Regions from separate parts of the Bacillus sp. H1a genome, predicted to be linked through region 2. Evidence: riboswitches for the same ligand, from Rfam matches in the RefSeq annotation. Region 2 holds a riboswitch; the other holds the start of a gene.
What was found. A riboswitch is a leader RNA that binds a small molecule or an ion and turns the genes downstream of it on or off. The one in region 2 is predicted to bind thiamine pyrophosphate.
Positions count from the first base shown of each region.

Region 1: linked by a shared signal. The riboswitch ahead of tenA (thiaminase II) and the one ahead of U860_RS0124125 (MTH1187 family thiamine-binding protein) in region 2 are both predicted to bind thiamine pyrophosphate.

Region 1 is NZ_AYMH01000029.1:144,131-151,582, reverse strand. Features, by position in the region: gene U860_RS0114685 (lipase) at 1-827, shown strand, start outside; gene U860_RS0114680 (homoserine dehydrogenase) at 914-1,939, shown strand; gene U860_RS0114675 (PLP-dependent aminotransferase family protein) at 2,029-3,477, shown strand; gene U860_RS0114670 (D-alanine--D-alanine ligase) at 3,482-4,396, shown strand; TPP riboswitch at 4,492-4,597, shown strand; gene tenA (thiaminase II) at 4,742-5,428, shown strand; gene U860_RS0114655 (RNaseH domain-containing protein) at 5,792-7,452, shown strand, end outside.
Region 2 is NZ_AYMH01000055.1:9,570-17,021, forward strand. Features, by position in the region: gene U860_RS0124095 (DUF1992 domain-containing protein) at 1-334, opposite strand, end outside; gene U860_RS35690 (hypothetical protein) at 424-579, shown strand; gene U860_RS0124105 (ABC-F family ATP-binding cassette domain-containing protein) at 1,045-2,577, opposite strand; gene U860_RS0124110 (ABC transporter ATP-binding protein) at 2,977-3,726, opposite strand; gene U860_RS0124115 (ABC transporter substrate-binding protein) at 3,723-4,721, opposite strand; gene U860_RS0124120 (ABC transporter permease) at 4,718-5,491, opposite strand; gene U860_RS0124125 (MTH1187 family thiamine-binding protein) at 5,463-5,783, opposite strand; TPP riboswitch at 5,886-5,987, opposite strand; gene U860_RS0124130 (methyl-accepting chemotaxis protein) at 6,049-7,452, opposite strand, start outside.

The DNA.
Region 1 (7,452 bases), on a different contig from region 2:
TGGGTGGACAAACAACGAGAACTTTAGTTCAGTTGTTAAAAGAAGGAAGTTTTGAAGAAAAGAATTATGTGAAAAATCATCCGAATACGAATATCTCACCTTTATTTGAAGGTGGAAAATCATATGTTCATAGCGTTACAACATTAGCAACTCCTCATAATGGTACAACACTTGCGGATGGAAGTCGTCTGTTGCCGTTTGTTAAAGAATTACTTATTGCGGCTGCGAGTATGGGAGGGAATAATAATCTATCATTATATGATTTTAAATTGGATCAATGGGGTATTAAGAAGAGTGCCGGAGAGCCCTTTTTGCAATATACTGATCGTATTCTAAATAGTTCAATTTGGAAAAATACAAAAGATTTAAGTCAATGGGATTTAAGTACTGATGGAGCAAATGAATTGAACAATTGGGTAAAAACACAATCAGATGTGTATTACTTATCGTATAGTGGGCATGCTTCGCAAGCAACGCCTTTAACAGGTTTGCATCTACCCCATATTACGATGAATAAAGTATTAATGGGAAATGCATTTTTCTTAGGCTCCTATACAAGGTATGAAGAAAACCGACCATTAATTGATACGTCTTGGTGGCAAAATGATGGTGTAGTAAATACAAATTCTATGATTGCGCCTTCGTCTAATATTGCTGTAAATGATAATGAGTCTTTACAGATTGGAAAATGGAATCATATCGAAACGAAAGTGAATTGGGACCATCTCGATATGGTAGGATTAAGCGTTTCAGACACATTAGGTTTTTCTAATATCCAAGAGTTTTATAAAACAATTGCAGAAAAATTATCACGGTTACCGAAATAGATAATAATAAAGCGCTCTCGATGGAATTCGAGGGCGCTTTATATTATATTGAAAGAGGGATTTGGTAGAAAATATGGGGGGATATTATGAAAATTCAAGTTGTATTATCAGGGTATGGGACAGTAGGAAGAGAGTTTATAAAATTATTAAACGAAAAACATTTATATATAAATGAAACATATGGAATTGATTTAGTTGTTAGTGGAGTGATAGGAAGAAATATTGCAATACATAATGAGGAAGGTTTGTCTATTAATGATTTATTGTTATATGGTGGCGGTACTGCTGCAATTGAAAAATATATAGAACATTATCCAGAGAATCGTGGAACTATTAATATAAATGGTACTGTATTAGTTGAATCAACTGCTACAAATCTTAAAAATGGAAATCCAGGGAAACAGTACATGGAACAAGCTATTGAAAATCAAATGGATGTAGTAGCTATTTCAAAAGGCGCACTTGTTACAGCTTGGAGTGAACTGAATGAGGAAGCACGTATTTCAGGCTCACGTATTCGGTATAGCGGTGCAACTGCGGCTGCGTTACCTACATTAGACATTGGACAACTAAGTTTAGCAGGTTGCCATATTGAAAAGATAGAAGGAATATTGAACGGGACAACAAATTATATTCTTACAAAGATGTATGAAGAAGATAAAACGTTTGAAGAAGCGTTGCATGAAGCACAAAATAAAGGAATTGCGGAGACTAACCCATTATTAGATATTAGCGGGATGGATAGCGCATGTAAATTATTACTTTTGACGAATAGTTTAATGGGAACAGAGTATTCACTTAAAGACATACATATCGAAGGAATAGAAGACATTACAAAAGAACAAATTCAAAATGTGAAGGAACAAAATAAATCTATTAAATTAATTGCATCAGCATATAAAGATGATGATGGAAAGATAAACTTAAAGGTACAACCATGTGATATAGAGAAAGAGCACCCGTTAGCAAATATAAATGGTACCGAAAAAGGAATTACGTTCTTTACAGATACAATGGGACAAGTCACTACAATTGGTGGAGCTTCTAATCCACGCGGAGCAGCTGCTGCTGCTTTAAAAGATGTAATTAACTTATATCGTAAAGATTTGTAAGACCGTACCGCTATTAATAAAAAATACATATGTAGTGGACCTTTTGAGAATGAAATAAATATGCAAAAATAATTGCAGGGGGTAAGGAATTGTTTAAGGATTTTAAAGTTGTAAAAGATCGTCCCGTTTATATTCAATTGAAGGATTATTTGAAAAAGATGATTATGAAAGGGCATTTGTTAGGGAACCAGAAAATTCCATCAACCCGAGAACTGAGTGAATTATTATCTGTGAGCAGAAATACAGTACTCGCTGCTTATGCGGATTTAGAACAAGAAGGGCTAATTTATGCAGTTAAAGGAAAAGGAAATTTTGTTGCGAAGGTGGATATAAGTAACACTTCGTCTGTTGAAATAGATTGGAAAAATAAACTCAATACAGTTACCGCATTAGCGGATGAATTAGATTTAATGAAACATGGTGTTCGCTGGGAAAAAGGAATGATTGTTTTTAATAGTATAGCCCCGGACGAAAAGCTATTTGATGTTGAAAATTTCAAAAGAGCTTTTCTTACTCGTATGTCCATTGAAGGGAATATCGTATTGAACTACGGATATGCAAAAGGTTATCGACCGTTAATGAATTATCTACTTCATTACATGGAAATGAAAGGTGTAGACATTTCGAACAAAGATATTTTAATTACAAACGGATTTACAGAAGGGTTAGATATTGTATTATCTTCTTTATCGAAGAAATCAGGGCGTGTTATTTGTGAGAATCCAACTCACCATGCTGCACTGAAGCTTTTTCGCTTACATGGACTTGAAGTTCATGGGATGGATATGAGAGATGATGGTATTGATACGAATCAATTAGAAAAAAGTTTGCGTGAAAAGGATTTTGATTTCGCGTATTTAATTCCTTCTTATCATAATCCAACCGGTATTGTTACGAGTTCGGAGAAAAGAACGGAATTGATGAGGTTATTTTCAAAATATAAGATTCCTATTATAGAGGACGGATTTAATGAAGAATTACGTTATTCAGGTTCACATTTAGCGCCATTATTAACTTTTGCTGGGGCTGGTAATAATGTGATTTATATTAGTAGCTTTTCAAAGGTACTTTTCCCTGGTTTACGTGTAGGTTGGATCATTGCAGACAAAGAACTGATTCATTATTTAGAAAGTGTAAAAAGAGCAAGGACCATTCACACATCAACGTTAGATCAAGCTGTTCTGTTTCAATATTTACATGAAGGATATTTCGAAAAATATTTAAAAAAGGCAAGATCTGTTTATAAGAAAAAATATGAGTTAGCTGTTGGGGCGTGTAATCAGTACATCCCGTTTAAAAGAATGACTGGAGATGGTGGACTTCATTTATTTATAGAATTGGAAGAAAAAATTCATGCCCGCACACTTTTACAAAAATGTTATGAGAAAGGAGTTACGTTTTCTCCTGGAGATGTTTTTTACTCTGATGGAGGAGGAGCGAACACTTTCCGATTAGGCTTTTCACGTTTGAAAGAAAAGGAAATTGTTAGCGGTATTCAAATAATTGGTGATACATTAAAAAATGAAATTTGGAGTTGAGAAGATGAGAATTGGCGTTATTATGGGAGGAGTATCCTCTGAAAAACAAGTATCAATTATGACTGGGAATGAAATGATTGCACATTTAGATAAGAGTAAGTATGAAATAGTTCCAATTACGTTAAATGAAAAAATTGATTTAATTGAAAAAGCGAAAGACATTGATTTTGCATTGCTAGCATTACACGGAAAATACGGAGAAGATGGGACAATTCAAGGAACGCTTGAGAGTTTAGGTATCCCTTATAGCGGGAGTAATATGTTATCTAGCGGTATATGTATGGACAAAAATATTTCGAAAAAGATTTTGCGTTATGAAGGAGTAGAAACACCAGATTGGATTGAACTTACGAAAATGGAGGATCTAAAGCTTGAAGAGTTAGATAAGTTAGGCTTTCCATTAGTGGTAAAACCAAACACTGGCGGATCGAGTGTTGGAGTAAAAATCGTCTATAATAAAAATGAATTAATTTCTATGCTGGAAACTGTATTCGAATGGGATTCTGAAGTAGTAATTGAGAAGTATATAAAAGGTGACGAGATTACGTGTTCCATTTTTGATGGAAAACAGTTACCTATCATTTCAATTCGACATGCAGCTGAGTTTTTTGACTACAATGCAAAATATGATGATGCTAGTACAGTTGAAGAAGTTATAGAACTTCCAGCTGAAATTAAAGATCTTGTAAATAAAGCGTCAATTGCTTGTTATAGAGCATTAAAATGTAGTGTTTACGCTAGAGTTGATATGATTGTAAAAGATGGAATTCCATATGTAATGGAAGTTAATACGTTACCTGGAATGACAAAATCAAGCTTGTTGCCAAAAAGCGCAGAAGCAGCGGGAATTAGCTATAGTAAGCTATTAGATATGATCGTTGAAACGTCTTTACAAGTAAGGAAAAACGAAGGATTTTAATTTTTAAAAAATGATTGGTTTATTATTTTAATAGAACAATCCAATAAGTTTGACAGTTTCAAGAAGTATGCTATGATGAATACGAAAACTATATATTTATCCACTAGGGGTGCCTATAATAGGCTGAGATCAAAAGTATTTTTGAGACTCTTAGTACCTGATCTGGTTAATGCTAGCGTAGGGAAGTGGAGAAGACGGATAATGATTAACGAATACGTTTTTGATGTCTATTTCACTTTCTTTACGCTTGTAAAGAAAGTTTTTTTATTTTACAGCACTAGAAACCAGGAGAAGTACTTATTATATAGTTTCAAAAGTAGACTTTTATTTATTGGAGGGATTTAAGTGTCTTTTTCACAGTCATTACGTAATGAAGTAAATTTTATTTGGGAATCGAGTTTCAATCATCCGTTTGTGAAAAAACTCGGAGAAGGAACACTAGATTTAGCTAGTTTCCGTTATTATGTGCTCCAAGATTCATATTATTTAAGTCATTTTGCACGAGTGCAAACATTAGGTGCTGCAAAGGCCCTTGAATTAGAAACGACGGCTCGTATGGCGCATCATGCACAAAATACATATGAAGCTGAGTTATCATTACATAAGAACTTTGCTAAGAAATTAGGAATTACGAAAGAAGAAAAAGACAATTTTGTACCAGCACCAACTGCATATGCGTATACATCCCATATGTATCGTGCTGCTTATGAGGGGCATTTAGGAGATATTATTGCAGCTATACTACCTTGCTATTGGTTATATTATGAAATTGGTGAACGTTTAAAAGGAAGTCAGCCAGAAGAACCCATCTATCAAGAATGGATTTCTGCATATGGATCGGATTGGTTCCGTACATTAGTAGAAGAGCAAATCACACGATTAGATACTATCGCTGAAAAAGTAACAGAGGCAGACCGTAATCGTATGAGAAAACACTTTATTATTAGTAGTCAATATGAATATTCATTTTGGGAAATGGCATATACATTAGAAAAATGGCCGGTGAATGAAGAAGTTAAAGGTGTTTTTTAAAAAAGAGTATAGTGAAGGTATCGCTATATAAAGAGGCGATACCTTTTAATATATTTAGTTTCTGTAAATATTTTGTAAATTATATATACAGAATATAACGATTTATCATATAATCGTTTTGTATTATACTAGGCGATGTAAGGAGGGATTAATATGGTAAAAGTAATACGTGAAATATAAGAAAGTATTGGTATCTTTCATGAGGTTGGTTTATGTAATGTTATATTCGTATAATTAGATTAAAATGTTTCTTCTGAAGTACTTGGTTTTAAATTAATTAGATTGGGCTTTATAAAAATTAGCGAGCTTTTTTAGTTTTATTCATAATCAAGATAATTAATAAAGAGAGGAAGTATTCATAGTATGAAAAAAATACAATTATTAACATTTAATGATGTAGTAGAACCCCTCTTTAATGAAAAAGTAGCATATATATATTTTCCCATTGAATGGCTTGATATTGTAGATATACATTATAGAACATTTTTATTAACGAGCAAATTAAAACTTTTAAATGAAAGATTGTATGATATGTTCTCTGACATATTATTCATTCAGCATAATCCATATATATTAAAGGAAGATACGCCTTGGATTGTTTCAAAAGAACCAATGAGACAAGAACAGTTGGACTATATTTTACAAAGTTGGTATGCGGTTATTCATGATTGGAAACCGAATAAATTAACAGATCCACCATGTTTAGAATGGCATTATGATTTAATATGTAATTTACCAGTATTACATGATAAAGAAACATATTTTAAATGGGTTCCAGCATTAATTACACATGTTTTTTGCGAACAGCCTGTACGTATGAATAATAAGAATGAAGAAGAAATATATTTTTCACCACTTCGATCACAAAATATTTGTGAAGCGATGTCAGAGCCAATTATAGATGAAGAAACACAAGATTATTTCGCTTATGTGTATCGGTTTGAATATATAACTCGTGGAGGCGAGAATATTCCACTTTTGAAAGTATCCATAGGGATTAGGCGATTTTATCAACAATATAATCATAAAGATATGTCTATACTTTTGAGTCGGAAACGCGGATTAATACTAGTTTCAACTCCTGAATTTGCATCGGAAAATAAAAAGCAGCGATTTGTAAAGTTAAAAGTGCAACAAGCGAAAAAAGGAATAAAGTGGATTAAACTTTATAGAAATTTAAAAGATGATTTTAAGATAGGAGGAGAAGTAGTGTTAGATCATATTCTTCAATATCCGAAAGAGTATATTGCGGGAACGAATGTCAGAGTGCTACTTCCATATAATGAAAAAATATATAAAGTTCAAGGAACAAAAATAAAATTTGGTATAAAAGTAAGAGATAAAGAGGAACTTTTTAATGAATTCCAGCGAAGTTTTCCATATTTCACATTGCTTCCAGAATGTGAAAAGATATTAACTAATACTGAAAATGAACAATTACCTTTATTTGCGCCAAAGGGATTAAAAACAATTACGTTAGAAGTATGGTCGAACGATATATTAATAGAGATAGAACAAGCGTTATTAGAAAGCAAAGTAGTTCTGGCTCAGAATGATGATTCCACTTATTTATTAAATGCAGACGCTCCAGTTTTGTTGAAGATAGTGAGATGTAATATTGAGAAAGTGTTACAAAATCCATATCGCATGCAATATTGCCATAAATATAAAACAAATCTTGTTGACGATGTCGTGAAAGCTGTGCACGCTACAGCAGGAGAGCGAAATGAAACGACGTTAGCATTAATCGCAATAAAAAACTATGACGGGCGTGAGAAAATTGATCCGAAGCAAATTATTCGTGAAGGATTCGCTCGAACGAAACGTATTTCAACATTTATTAATTTATTTATCGGACAAAGTGTGTCTAAAGGAGAAATAATAACCGCAGTTTTTAGTTTGTTAGAGCAAAAGGGTTTCTTAAAGCGTAGTTGGAATAAGATGGAATTACCAGGTACTTATGTAAATTTATCAATTGAGAAAATATATAAATTCGATTCCTTACCTATTTTTTCAAAAATAAA
Region 2 (7,452 bases):
GAAATGCTGAATTGTCTTTAATTTTTCTCTTTTCCATTAACTGCTGAAAACGCAAAGTTTTTACTGTTAGTTCTTCTTGTAATTTTATTCTCTCAACCTCATCATAACAGCAAGCGATTAAATCCTCTATTTTTAATATATCTTTTTGCAATTCCATTTCTGGTGGAATCATACCCGCATTTTTCAATATTTTATAACTCATTCTTAATTCTGGAGGTACCATTGAAAGGTCTTCTAATTGTAGTGGTTTTCCTTTTCCCGGAATATTATTGAGATCTCGATTCCGTATTGCTTGACGAATTTTTTCTTCAGCAATATTCAAAAACACATCCACACTATTCCCTCCTTTACATATTTTTACTATTATTTTACATGAAATTTCAGTTTTCTGCTACATTACGCAATAGCAAAGACACACAAGTTTTGGATTCTAAAATTAGTAGTAAAACAAATAATCGTTATGTAATTACTAATGTAGGGTGGAGTGGCGAAATTCCTCCGGGTGGATTCGTTACAATCAGAGGCGCAGGAACAGGAAATCCTGCTGAACTTTTAAATGCAGTCATTAGTGAAAACTAAACGTAACCTTATTTAATTATTTCAATAAGGTTTGGATTTAGGTTTTAACGTTAATTCCTAAATTCAAACTTTTAATTTTATAAAAAGTAAAAAATAAACATTCTAATAATCTATTATATTTATATTTAGTTTCTAATATGAAGTTTGTATGAAGCTCAGCTGAATTTTACATGAATTTCCTTTAATTACTATTGTCTTCCCATACTAATCACATTATCCTTTACATATAGGAATAATTTTTATTCCACTTCAAACTATCTATATATATACAAAGAAAGATAGTGGCCTATTAGGGAAAGGCATCTAGTATTATTATAAATATAATCGCAGAAAAAGCACGCTTATAAGCGCACCATAAGAGTGCTTCTTCATACAATTCTCATGTAAGAATTCTCGAAAATCATGTTAATTACAAAGAAAAGGCATTAGCTCATAAAAGCTAATGCCTTTTCTTTGTGATTATTTTTAAACGTTCCATTCTTCAATATTCCATACTTTTGTTATCCACGCTTTATAGAAAGAGGGCTCATGTGAAACAATTAAAACCGTACCTTTATATTGTTTTAACGCTTCCTGCAAAGCCATCTTAGTCTCTGTATCCAAATGGTTAGTTGGTTCATCTAAAATTAAAACATTGCTTTGAGTTACGATAAGTTCGCATAATCGTACTTTCGTTTGTTCCCCTCCACTTAATAAATGGATAGGTTTTAAAACATGATCTTCTTTCAATCCGCACTTTGCTAATGCTTGTCGGATTTCTTTTCTTGTCATATCTGGTCTCCCTGCCCATACTCTTTCTAGTGCAGTTATTTCTGAAGCGAATTCCTCTTGTGCAAAATAAGCTGGTTTTACCCGTTCACCAATAAAAACTGAACCGCTTAACGGCTTTATTTGTCCTAGTAATGTTTTTAACACTGTTGTTTTTCCAACCCCATTATGACCAACAATTGCAATCTTTTCCCCTTTTTTTACTTGAAAATCCAATTCTGGAAATAACGGTTCACCATAACCAATTTTCAGTTTCTCTACCTGTAATATACGACTCACTGGCTCAGTATAAACATTAAAATCAAAACGCGCACGAGGTACATCGTTAACCTTTTCCACCTTTTGCATTTTCTCTAATACCTTCTCACGACTTTTTGCTTGTTTCGCTTTTCGAATTTTATTTTTTTGAATAAAGGTTTCTAAATGTGCAATTTCTTTTTGTTGTTTCGCATACGCCGCTTGTAATTGTTTCCTTTGTAATTGATAACTTTGCAAAAAGGCTTCATAATCTCCTACATAGCGCTTAACCTTTCGTTCTTCTAGATGATAAATGACATTCGTAATATTGTTCAAAAATGCCTCGTCGTGCGAAATGATAATATAAGCTTTTTCATACATTTTTAAATACGATTGCAACCATTCTATATGCGCTGTATCTAAATAGTTAGTTGGCTCATCTAATAATAAAACATCCGCTTTTTCTAAAAGGAGTTTTCCAAGTAATAACTTTGTCCGCTGACCACCACTTAACTTTGAAACATCCTTTTCCATCCCTATTTCAAACAAGCCTAAACCGGTTGCTACTTCTTCAATTTCTGTACGAATTTGATAGAAATTAGAACCTTCAAGTATCGTTTGTAGCTCGCCATACTTTACTAATAGTTTCCCTATCTCTTCCGTTATAGCCATCTCTTCTGTAATTTTTAACATTTCACATTCAATCGCATACAAACTAGAAAATGCACTTTGCAAGTATTCTTCAATTGTTATACCTTCTTGTAAATCCATATGTTGCTGTAAAAAGCCAACCTTCACATGTGGAAACCATTCAATTTTCCCATCATCATGTATAAGTTCTCCTGTTAACAGGCGTAACAATGTTGATTTTCCAATTCCATTTTTCCCTACTAACCCAACATGTTCGCCCTTTAATAATCGAAAACATGCATTATATAAAATAGTTTTCTCACCATATGAATGGCTTACATTTTCTACTGTTAATATACTCATTTTATCTCTCTCCTCTACTTATAGTTCATAAGCTAAATAGAGAGAACAACAGCATAAAGACTTATTTAGTTGTACATATAAAAATGGGTAAGGTGAATACACCTTACCCATTACAATTTATTATCGTAAAAAAGGATTAAGGTTCTTTACCTGCTGTCTTCAATTTAGCTTAATCTTTAAAAATGGGCAGACTTCTCCCATATCAAGCTAAAACCATTTGAAGAACAGTCAATAAAGTCATTTTATCCTTTCACTCCTTTTACATTTGTTATATTACGAGTATAAACTACTCTGTTATATTCTATTCGCTATTTTTCCTTTTGTTCCTTCTTATTCATTTCATGTTCTGCAAAAAAGCCTCTTAACAGTAATTATACTAAAACTGTTAAGAGGCTTTTTCTATTTTTTCATATAAGGAGCCAATACTCTTAAAATTTCTTCCTTATCTTTCTTTAACTCCAGAGATGTTAACATATCCATTGTTCGCGGTCGAGGTAATTTCACTTGTACCTCTCCAACAATTGATGCCGGTCTTTGAGATAAAATAAATACGCGATCAGAAAGCAAAATTGCCTCATCTAAGTCATGTGTAACCATAACAATTGTCTGCTTTTCTTGATGCCAAGAATTTAAAAGCCAACTGTGTACTTCCATTTTTGTAAATGCATCTAATTTTCCAAAAGGCTCATCGAGTAGCATAATTGGCTTTTCACATAAATATGTGCGAAGGAAACTAATTCTTTGACGCATTCCACCTGATAGCTCATCTGGGTAATGATTTGCATATTCATCTAGCTCAAACTGCTTTAATGCTTCCATTCCTTCTGTCAGCCTTTGTTTTTTAGGCTTCCCTTCGATTTCTAATGGAAGAACTATATTTTGCAAAGCAGATCGCCACGGTAGTAATAAATCTTGTTGTGGCATATAACTAACAACATCTTGTTTTTTTACATAGTTCTCGTTATAAAACACTTCTCCGCTCGTTGGTTGTTCAACACTCGCAATCATATTTAATAATGTGCTTTTTCCACAACCACTTGGGCCCACAAAGGAGACAAACTCTCCCTCTTGTATGGAAGCACTAATATTTGCTAATACATTCTTTCCATCGAAAGCTTTTACAATATCTTTTATTTGTAATCCACTCATTTTTCACTTGGAAGGAATTCATTTGTAAAAGCATCTTTTACATCAATTTTCTTTTTAATAACTTTGTTGTCATATAAGAAATTCATGTAATTCGTCCAAATCTCTTCCTTCTGTACTCCCCACGCTTTTGCATCATCTTGATACTTTGTACTTAACCACTTTTGACTTTCTTGTACTAATTCTTTATTCACATCTGGAACAGCCTTAATTAAAATATCAGCAGCTTCTTTCGGTTCTTTAATTGCAAAATTATAACCTTCCGTCGTTGCAGTCATAAACTTTTTCACAAAATCTTTATCTTGCTTCGTATGTTTTTCACTTGTAATAATGACAGGACTATAGAAATCGAGTGCTGGATCTAAGTCTTTTACCATAATTGTATTTAACTCTTTTCCTTGACGCTTCGCTTCAATTCCATCCCATCCATAATAAATCCATTCAAAGTCTGCATCACGACCGATTGATTTAAAGAAATCTGTTTGTCCAAGAATAATTTTTTCAACTTTATTAAAATCAGCTTGATGTTTATCCATAATTGTCTTTAACGTCGCTTCTTCTGCTGGTCCTCCCCAGCCACCATAACGTTTACCTTCAAAATCTTTCGCTGAAGCAATATTATCTTTCTTTAACGATGCAAAAGCAGATGTATTATGTTGAATAATTGCACCGACCGACACAACAGGAATACCTTCAACGCGAGCCAATGTTACATTTTCTTGTGCACTTATCGCAAAATCAGCTTTTCCTGAAGCTATCATTTGTTCGGCCGTAACATTATCACCTGGTTGAATGATTTCTACATCTAACCCTTGTTTTTTATAATAATCTTTAGTCTTCGCCACATATAAACCAGTATGGTTTGTATTTGGGAACCAATCTAAAACGACTTTCACTTTCTTTTCTTTGCTTGTGCTCTCTTCTTTCTTCGCCGCATTACATCCGGCAACACCAACTGCTAATAATGCAGCTAACATAATTTTTAAACCTTTTTTCATTTTCTGCCGCCCTTTCTGTATATCCATGGTGCTGTTATTCTTGCCATAAATTCAACAATAAAGTACAGGAATAATGTCACCATGACGATAATCGCTGCAACACCAAATACTCGAGCAGTTAAAAAGGATTTTGTAGCTCTCGTAAGCATAACCCCCAACCCTTCACTTGCACCGAGCCATTCTCCGATAATTGCCCCCATTACGCTATATGTAACTGCAATTTTTAAACCTGAGAAAAAGTATGGGAGCACTGCTGGCAACTTTACTTTCTGGTAAACTTGCCATTTCGTCGCCTTCATTGTTTGTAACAGTTTCAGCATATTTTTATCTACCGTTTGGAAACCTTCTAAAATGCTAAGGGCAATTGGGAAGAAACAAACAAGAATAACAACCATTACTTTTGGCAACATTCCGTACCCAAACCAAATAATAAATAATGGAGCGAGCACAACGATTGGAATTGTTTGCGAAATAACTAGCAACGGATTCATTAAAATCCGAAATAACGGGATAACATCCATAATGATAGCAATACTCGTCCCAAGTATAATTGCAAAAAACAACCCAATTATTACTTCCTGTAACGTTTGCACTGTATTCGGTAATAGTAAATCTTTCATTCCAATTAACTCTTGCACAATTGCTGATGGCTTCGGTAAAATCCACGGCTCAATTTTAAATAATGAAACAGATCCTTCCCACATAGCAATGAGAAGGATAAGCCAAATTGTTGTAATTATTTTAGATCGCTTCTGGTTTTGCATATTCATCACGGTACTTCCAAACCTTTTCGTCAATCGTTACGCCCGTACTTGGACGATAGTGAATTTTAATAGAAGTGATAACTTCTTCTGCTCCAGCATCGACGCAAGCTTGTTGCGCACGTTTAATGACGTCAAGAAGTACATCTAATTCTCCTTCCAACGTTGTTTCCATTGCCCCTACTTCATAACGAACTCCCGACTGTTGTACAACTTCAATTGCTTTATCAACAACGGAATACACATCTTTGTTCTTCGCTTGTGGTACTACTGAAAATGAAATTGTAACTTGTTGTGACATAATAAAATCCCCCTTACAAAATATGTTTCCAAAAAAAAGAAAAGGCTTTCCTACCATGTAGGAAAGCCTTGTATACAAGTTATTCTATAATAACTTATGCTACATCACTTTAAAGTAACTCCCTACGCTGGCATTATCCAGATCAGGTTGAGGGTCGATGTATACTTACATCCTCTCAGCCAATTGGCTCCCCGGTTCTTAATTCGTTTTCATTGTAGCATGATTTATTTTATTGAACAAACAAAAGCATGTATAATCATTTCATTTAACTTTTGAATTCCCCAATTAACTCTTGTAACTCCTGTGAAAGCCAGCTTAAAGAACTAGCTAATTCAGCAATATCTTGTACAGACATTTCCTGTTCTTTCATACTTTCTTCAATATTACTACTACTATTCGCATACGTATTTGCGATAAGTGATAGTTCATTTACAACACGAACAATATTTTGGCTATTTTGCAATATATCACTTGAATTGCTAGAAACAACTCTAACTTGATTTGTAACAGATTGTGCTGACCTTGAAATTTGTTCAAAGAAAGCACCACTACTTTGAACAAGTTTAATTCCTGATTCTACTTCTTTTGAAGCTTTTTGCATTGAAACAACAGCTTCTTCCGTTTCAGCTTGTGTTTCCCCTATTAATTTCGCTATATCTTTTGCTGATGCTTCCGTCTGCTCTGCTAATTTACGCACTTCATCAGCAACAACGGCAAATCCCCTTCCGGTTTCCTCAGCACGTGAATCCTCAATAGAAGCATTTAAAGCTAGCGAATTAGTTTGATTTGAAATACCTGTAATTACAGTTACAATATCACTAATTTCTTTTGATCTTGTTTCCAAAGAATAAATGATAGAAGATAAATCTTGTACTGCATTTTGTATTATGTTCATTTGATTAATCGTCTGTTCAATAACACCATTTCCTTTTACTGAATGGTGCTCCATACCTTCAGACTCTTTCGCCATTTGTTTTACAGCATTCGTTATCTCTTCCATCTTATCTTCCATTTCATATACAATACCTAAATACTGTGGTACTGCAGTTTCTTGTGACTGAGCGCCAGCTCTTAACTCAACCATAGAACTTACGATCTCTTGAACTGCCATGCTATTCTCTTTCGTACTCACTGACAATTCTTGTGAAGATGAGGAAACCTGTTCTGCTGTCTGCTTCACTTTATCTATAATTCCTTTAAACTTCTCGATGGTATTATTAAAATACGCATTAATAATACCAATATCATCTGGTCTCTCCTCTAATTTAATACTTAAATCACCTTCACCGACTTTGCGCAATCCTTCACGTAAATCTCGCAATGGAGCAAGTGCGTTACGTACAATTAAGAATTGAATAACAGTTGCAATTAAAACAGAAATACAAATAAACATTAAACCTTGTATAATGAATTTTTCCTTTGTACTAGGAACAATAGAGGCATCTACATCGGCTGCAACAATTGCCACAATATTATCTTCTCCATCTTTAATTGGCTCTAATATCGTTACCCATGATCCTAATTCGTCTTCATATACTTCTGTCATGTTTGCTTTTTTCGTGCTCATTACTTTATCATATGCTTTCATCCAACGATCTGGTTGTTTATAATAGTCTCCCGGCTTTACTTCAACAACATTTGCTAAACCTGTAGACAAACCGACGATTTG